DNA from 2 places in the Flavobacterium sp. TMP13 genome. Region 2 is predicted to be linked to the other one. Evidence: riboswitches for the same ligand, from Rfam matches in the RefSeq annotation. Region 2 holds a riboswitch; the other holds the start of a gene.

Region 1 (3,394 bases), 1.5 Mb from region 2:
ATTATTTCTGATGGCGATACCGTAGCAATACGTCATGCGCACTATGTAAAAACGATTGAAAACCCGAGAGAAGAAATATTATTGGCGCATTTTATGGTAATGTGGCAAATCAAAGACAATAAATTGTATCGTGGATATCAAATGAGTCAATTATCTTAGCAATTTTATCAAGAAAAAGAGCTTAAAATTTACATAAAAAGCGTTACTTTTGCATCAGAATTTATAAAATCACATAAAAAATATATCATGAGTGTTTTAGTTAATAAAGATTCCAAAATAATTGTTCAAGGATTTACAGGTAGCGAAGGTACTTTCCACGCTTCACAAATGATTGAATACGGTACAAATGTTGTAGGTGGTGTAACTCCAGGAAAAGGTGGAACAACTCATTTAGAGCGTCCGGTATTTAACACTGTTAAAGACGCTGTAGAACAAGTAGGTGCTGATACTTCAATTATTTTTGTACCGCCAGCTTTTGCTGCTGATGCAATTATGGAAGCTGCAGATGCTGGAATTAAAGTTATCATTGCAATTACAGAAGGAATTCCAGTTGCAGATATGATTCACGCTAATAAATATGTTAAAGAACGAAATGCAAGATTAATTGGGCCTAACTGTCCAGGTGTTATTACTCCAGGAGAAGCTAAAGTTGGTATTATGCCAGGTTTTGTTTTCAAAAAAGGAACAGTTGGTATCGTTTCTAAATCAGGAACTTTAACGTACGAGGCTGCTGACCAAGTAGTAAAGCAAGGTTTAGGAATTACAACTGCAATCGGTATTGGTGGAGATCCAATTATTGGAACAACTACAAAAGAAGCAGTTGAATTATTAATGAACGATCCAGAAACGGAATGTATCGTTATGATCGGTGAAATTGGTGGTCAATTAGAAGCTGATGCTGCTAAATGGATTAAAGCTGATGGTAACCGCAAGCCAGTTGTTGGTTTTATTGCAGGAGTTACTGCTCCAGCTGGTAGAACAATGGGTCATGCAGGTGCAATTGTTGGAGGTTCTGACGATACAGCTGAAGCTAAAAAAGAAATCATGAGACAATGTGGAATACACGTTGTTGATTCTCCTGCTGAGATTGGTAAAAAAGTAAAAGAAGTTTTAGGTTAATCTAAAATTTAAAAATAAATTCCAAAATGCCTCACGAATTTGTGAGGCATTTTTTTAATTAAAGGATGATGTATAAAGAGTTAGAAAAATTTGATCAAACTAATAGTTTTAGTTTTTCAATAGAAGATAGTTTAGAAGCGGTGTGTAATGCACCAGAATCTGGTTCAGGTGTTTTTGTTGTTTATGAAATAGATGGCGAAAACAAAGAGTTAATCATGGTGGGTTCTACTGGAACTGTTCAGAATGACGGAACTTTAAAAATTAAAAATGGTGGTTTGCATGATAAAATCGTAAACGGACATCAATTTGCAAAAACAGGACGTAAATATTCTTGGCCAGCACAAATGAAAATTGAAAACATTTCGCTTCTAGAAGTAGTTTGGTATGAAACATTTAATGAAACTGTAAAAGCAATTCCAACAGCAGTGGAAGGGCAAATTTTGCAAGATTTCTTAGATGAAAAAGGAACTTTACCAAGATGGAATGTAGCTTTTTAATACATTTTATCAAATAATAAATGAAAGCTTTACTTCGGTAAGGCTTTTTCTGCAAATAGTAGTAGTGAATGGACAATCGTTGACTGTTCTTCAAAATATATAGTATATTTGCAGCCGTTATCACGAATCTCGCAATGAGATAGCAACCTGCAGCAACAAGCAAGGTGCTAAAACGATAAGCCAAATCCTTTGGAAAAAATGTTGTTATCACAGCCCTTTTCAGATTTATTTGTCGTTTAAATCGTTTTATATTTAAAATTAAACTTATGACAAATCAATTACGAACAAAAGGGAATCCTTGGGCTTTACTACCTTTATTATTATTTATTTTTACATTTCTTGGAGCTGGAATTTTTTTGGAAGATTTTTATGCTTTGCCTTCACCAGTGGCAGTTTTAGTCGGAATTGTTGCTGCTTTTTTATTATTGCAACAAAATACTGAGCAAAAAATAACGACTTTAATTGCGGGTTGTGGCGAAAGTAAAATCATAACGATGTGCATTATATATTTACTTGCTGGTGCTTTTGCGGTAGTGAGTAAAGCTACGGGTGGAGTCGATGCGGTGGTAAATTTGGGAATCAGTACTATTGATGTAGCGTATTTTCCTTTAGGCATTTTTTTAATCGCAGCCTTTTTATCTACGGCAACTGGAACTTCGGTAGGCGCTATTGTAGCTATTGGCCCAATTGCAGTTACTTTGGCAGAAACAAGTGGTGCTTCGTTGCCGCTTATTGCGGGTGCGTTATTAGGTGGTTCTATGTTGGGCGATAATTTGTCTATGATTTCAGATACAACTATTGCAGCGACACAATCGCTAGGTTGTAAATTAAAAGATAAGTTTAAAATCAACTTATTTATTGCGTTTCCAGCAGCTATAATCACCTTACTTGTTTTTTTTTATTTGGGGTTGAATTCGGAAATTAAAGCAGTTAATATTGCACAACAATCATTTGAATTGTGGGTGATTCTACCTTATCTAGTTGTGATTGCTTTAGCTCTTTTGGGAGTAAATGTGTTTTCAACTTTACTTTTGGGAACAGTGTTAGCCGGAATAATAGGATTTTTAGGAAGTCATTTTACAGTATTAGAATTTGCACAAAAAATATACGAGGGTTTTACTAGCATGACAGACATCTTTTTATTGTCGATGTTAACGGGTGGCCTAGCTGCCATGGTTGATAAAGCAGGTGGAATTGATTACGTATTGTACCATATAAAAAAAGCAATCAAAAGCAAAAAATCTGCTCAAATGGGAGTTGGTACTTTGGTGGGTTTTGCTAATTTGGCGATTGCAAACAATACAGTATCTATTGTAATCACAGGCGGAATTGCAAAAGAAATCAATGATGAATATGGATTGGATGCTAGAAAAACTGCTACGATTTTGGATATTTTCTCTTGTATAATTCAGGGAATTTTGCCGTATGGTGCACAAGTATTATTGATTTTGAGTTTCGCGAACGGCAAATTAAATTTCTTTGATTTACTAGAAAATGCGTGGTATCATTTATTTCTTTTTATTTTCACCATTATCGCAATTTATAGCTCATTTTGGGATAGATGGATTCAAAAATGGATTTAATTTTTTTGGCGTTATAAATTATTTCACGTTTTTCATTTCTAGGAATGAGAGATTTATGCACTTAACTCAAAAGAGATTGAAACAGGTAACAACTACTGTTCAATCAAATCACAATACCAAAATCCATAATCAAAGACGGTATCGTCTTTTGTGTCGCAGACTTCTTCTGAAGAATCTGTTTTTGGTTTTTCATAT
Region 2 (3,394 bases):
CTTCTCTTTTCTACTTCTGCCATTTCTTTTTTTGAATTACTGAGACACTAAGTTGCTTAGGTTCTAAGTTTATATTGTTTGCTCTTTTCAAAGCAATTCATTTTATTAGTTGGGCGTGTCCCTAAAGGGTCGGGCTATTCGCTCCCACTTTTTTTCTTGGTAAAAAACCAACAAAAAAGAGTTCCACTACTATCCCTCACGCGGTTTTGTAATTTAAATCGATTATTGTAATTTCTCTAAAATTACAGTAATCGATAATCTTGCGCTTCCGACGAAGAACGAATCTCCGATAGACAATTCACTTGTGACTATTTCTCATTTGTCGGATTGACAAAAAAACGACAACATGTTTACTATTTAAAAGGTTATAAAATCTTTTAATCTTTTATTTACATCGTCGCTGTTGAAACGCGCGGCTTATATTCTGCTGCAGCTTCTGCTATCAATCGGATGTGATTTGGAGTGGTACCGCAACAACCACCAATAATATTTACTAAACCATCTTCTAAATATTCGCGAATAAAGGCTTGCGTTTGTTCTGGCGTTTCGTCGTATTGACCGAAAGCATTGGGCAAACCTGCGTTTGGATGCGCTGAAACATTAAAAGAAGTGCGTTGCGATAGTGTTTTTAAATACGGTTTTAGCAAATCAGCTCCCAAAGCACAATTGAAACCAACACTCAATAGCGGAATATGCGAAACAGAGGTTAAAAATGCCTCTACAGTTTGTCCCGAAAGTGTTCGTCCGGATGCATCGGTAATCGTTCCTGAAACCATGATTGGCACATCGATATTGCGTTCTTCTTTTACTTGTTCGATAGCAAAAAGTGCTGCTTTGGCATTTAAAGTATCAAAAATTGTTTCTACCAATAATAAGTCACAGCCACCGTCTAACAGGGCTTCGACTTGCTGTTTGTAGGCAATTCGTAAATCATCAAAAGTTACGGCTCTGTATCCGGGATCATTTACATCGGGCGACATACTTGCCGTACGATTTGTTGGTCCAATTGAACCTGCTACAAAACGTGGTTTTGATGGATCTTTTGCTGTAAAAATTTGGGCTACTTCTTTAGCGATTTTTGCCGATTGGTAGTTCAATTCGTAAACCGCATCTTCGAGATGGTAATCGGCCATACCAATTGTTGTACTTGAAAATGTATTTGTTTCGATTATGTCTGCGCCTGCTTCAAAATATAAAGTGTGCACGTCTTTTATCGCTTGCGGTTGGGTAAGCGATAGTAAATCGTTATTGCCTTTTACAGAATAGGGAAAATCTTTGAACTGTTCGCCACGAAAATCTTCTTCCGAAAAATTGTAGCGTTGTAACATCGTTCCCATTGCTCCATCGAGCACTAGTATTCTTTCCTTTATCGCCTCTTGAATTGTTGCCATACTATTATATTTCTCGCAAAGTGTAAACTCACGTTGCCTTTTTTTTATTCAATTTCTTGCTAAGACGCTACCGCGCAAAGCTATTTGCATCCAAATGGATTGTTTCTAAAAATTCACTATTGTAAGCCTCTAGCCCTGGGTGCAGCGGCATCCTTTTTTGCTGGGGTTCAGCAAAAAAGATACAGCGAAAAACAGGAACCTTGTTGCTAAAAAAGCGCCAATGTTAGTGCTTCTACTACAGCTTACTGTTGTTATATCGATAAAGTTTCATGAAAAGTTTTGAAGAATACGTGATGTATTTATGTTATCTATCTTTTGTACTGAGTACCAGTTTAAAGTAGAATGTAGCACCTTCTTTATAGTAAAGGGTTGCTAAGGTTTCATCGGGTCTTTCCCTCCGCCTTTCGTGATAACTTTCAATAAAATTAAGAACAGTGCAAAGGTAAGCAATAGGCCTGCGACTTGCAAATTTTTTCTTTAAAGTTTCAAGGGATCTAAGGGAGCAAGCTACTAAGTGAAAAGGCCCTGAGTTAGCAAGTAAAAAACTCAGCAACTCAGAACCTTACTATCTTATTCTCTTTTTTAAACAATTGCCTTTACAACTGCTTTTGGTGCTTCTTTGCGCGTTCCGTCGAAACCATCTACGCCTGATACGGTTGTATATTTTAAAACGTATTTTTTACCAGGATTGATAATTTGATACGCTGCTTGACACATTAAAGTTGCTTCGTGGAAACCACATAAAATCAACTTCAATTTGCCTGGATACGTATTTACATCTCCAATTGCAAAAATTCCCGGAATATTAGTTTGGTAATCCAAGGCATTGTTTACTTTGATGGCATTTTTTTCAATCTCTAATCCCCAATCTCCAATTGGTCCTAATTTTGGTGTCAGCCCGAAAAGTGGAATAAAGTAATCGCATGCCACACTACGGTGTGCGCCATTCTCATCTAAATCTACAGATTCGATGTGCTCCGCTCCATTAATACCCACAACCTCAGCTGGAGTGATTAATTTTATCTTACCCGCTGTTTTTAATTCTTGTACTTTATCAACCGAATCTAAAGCGCCTCTAAATTCGTTTCTTCGGTGAACCAAGGTTACTTCTGAAGCGATATCGGCCAAAAAGATGCTCCAGTCTAAAGCAGAATCTCCTCCACCAGCGATGACAACTTTTTTATCTCTAAATTTTTCTGGATTCTTAATAAAGTATTTAACTCCTTTATCTTCATAAAAATTAATTCCATCAATAAGTGGTTTGCGCGGTTCAAAACTTCCTAAACCTCCTGCTATAGCAATAACTGGAGCGTTAAATTGCTTGCCTTTATTCGTCGTAACAATAAAGCTACCGTCTTCTTGTTTTGCAATGGTTTCAGCACGTTCGCCTAATGTAAAACCGGGCTCGAACTGCTTAATTTGCTCCATTAATCCGTCTACTAAATCACCTGCTAACACTTCTGGAAAACCCGGAATATCGTAAATAGGCTTCTTAGGATACAATTCTGATAGTTGACCACCCGCTTGTGGGAGAGCATCTAATATATGGCATTTTAATTTTAATAAACCTGCTTCGAACACTGCAAATAAGCCAGTGGGTCCGGCTCCGATTATGAGTATGTCTGTCTTAATCATTGTGTAATTATTTATAATAATTCTTAATAACTACAAAGAAACAAATAAAAGCAAAAGTGTGCAATGACAATTATCAATATCTTCTTTGTAAGATTGTTTTATTCTTTGTTTTTTAATGCCAACGTTATTTCGTTCATCTTCTTTACTTTGTCTTCAAAATCGCCCTTTAACGTTTTACGGTATTCATTTAAATTTTGAACCATTTCATTGATATCTTCTGGAATAATTTCTTCAAAAAATTCGCGAAGTCTTTTGGCAGTTGTAGGCGATTTACCGTTAGTTGAAATAGCAACTTTTACATGCCCTTTGGTCACTATTCCTCCCAAATAATAATCGCAAAAATCAGGTGTATCTGCGATATTGCACAT

What was found. Region 2 has a riboswitch for S-adenosylmethionine ahead of ACRASX_RS06785 (homocysteine S-methyltransferase family protein). Riboswitches for the same ligand answer to the same signal wherever they lie in the genome.
Region 1: it holds a riboswitch for S-adenosylmethionine, as region 2 does, so the genes downstream of both, ACRASX_RS13030 (Na+/H+ antiporter NhaC family protein) here and ACRASX_RS06785 (homocysteine S-methyltransferase family protein) in region 2, are expected to answer to the same signal.

The regions. Positions count from the first base shown of each region.
Region 1 covers NZ_CP193656.1:3,008,613-3,012,006, forward strand. The annotation lists gene ACRASX_RS13015 (nuclear transport factor 2 family protein) at 1-159, shown strand, start outside; gene sucD (succinate--CoA ligase subunit alpha) at 247-1,119, shown strand; gene ACRASX_RS13025 (hypothetical protein) at 1,188-1,616, shown strand; SAM-I-IV-variant riboswitch at 1,729-1,825, shown strand; gene ACRASX_RS13030 (Na+/H+ antiporter NhaC family protein) at 1,883-3,199, shown strand; gene ACRASX_RS13035 (diphthine--ammonia ligase) at 3,292-3,394, opposite strand, start outside.
Region 2 covers NZ_CP193656.1:1,556,470-1,559,863, reverse strand. The annotation lists gene metH (methionine synthase) at 1-23, opposite strand, end outside; gene ACRASX_RS06785 (homocysteine S-methyltransferase family protein) at 390-1,391, opposite strand; SAM riboswitch class I at 1,693-1,807, opposite strand; gene ACRASX_RS06780 (NAD(P)/FAD-dependent oxidoreductase) at 1,974-3,026, opposite strand; gene ACRASX_RS06775 (precorrin-2 dehydrogenase/sirohydrochlorin ferrochelatase family protein) at 3,125-3,394, opposite strand, start outside.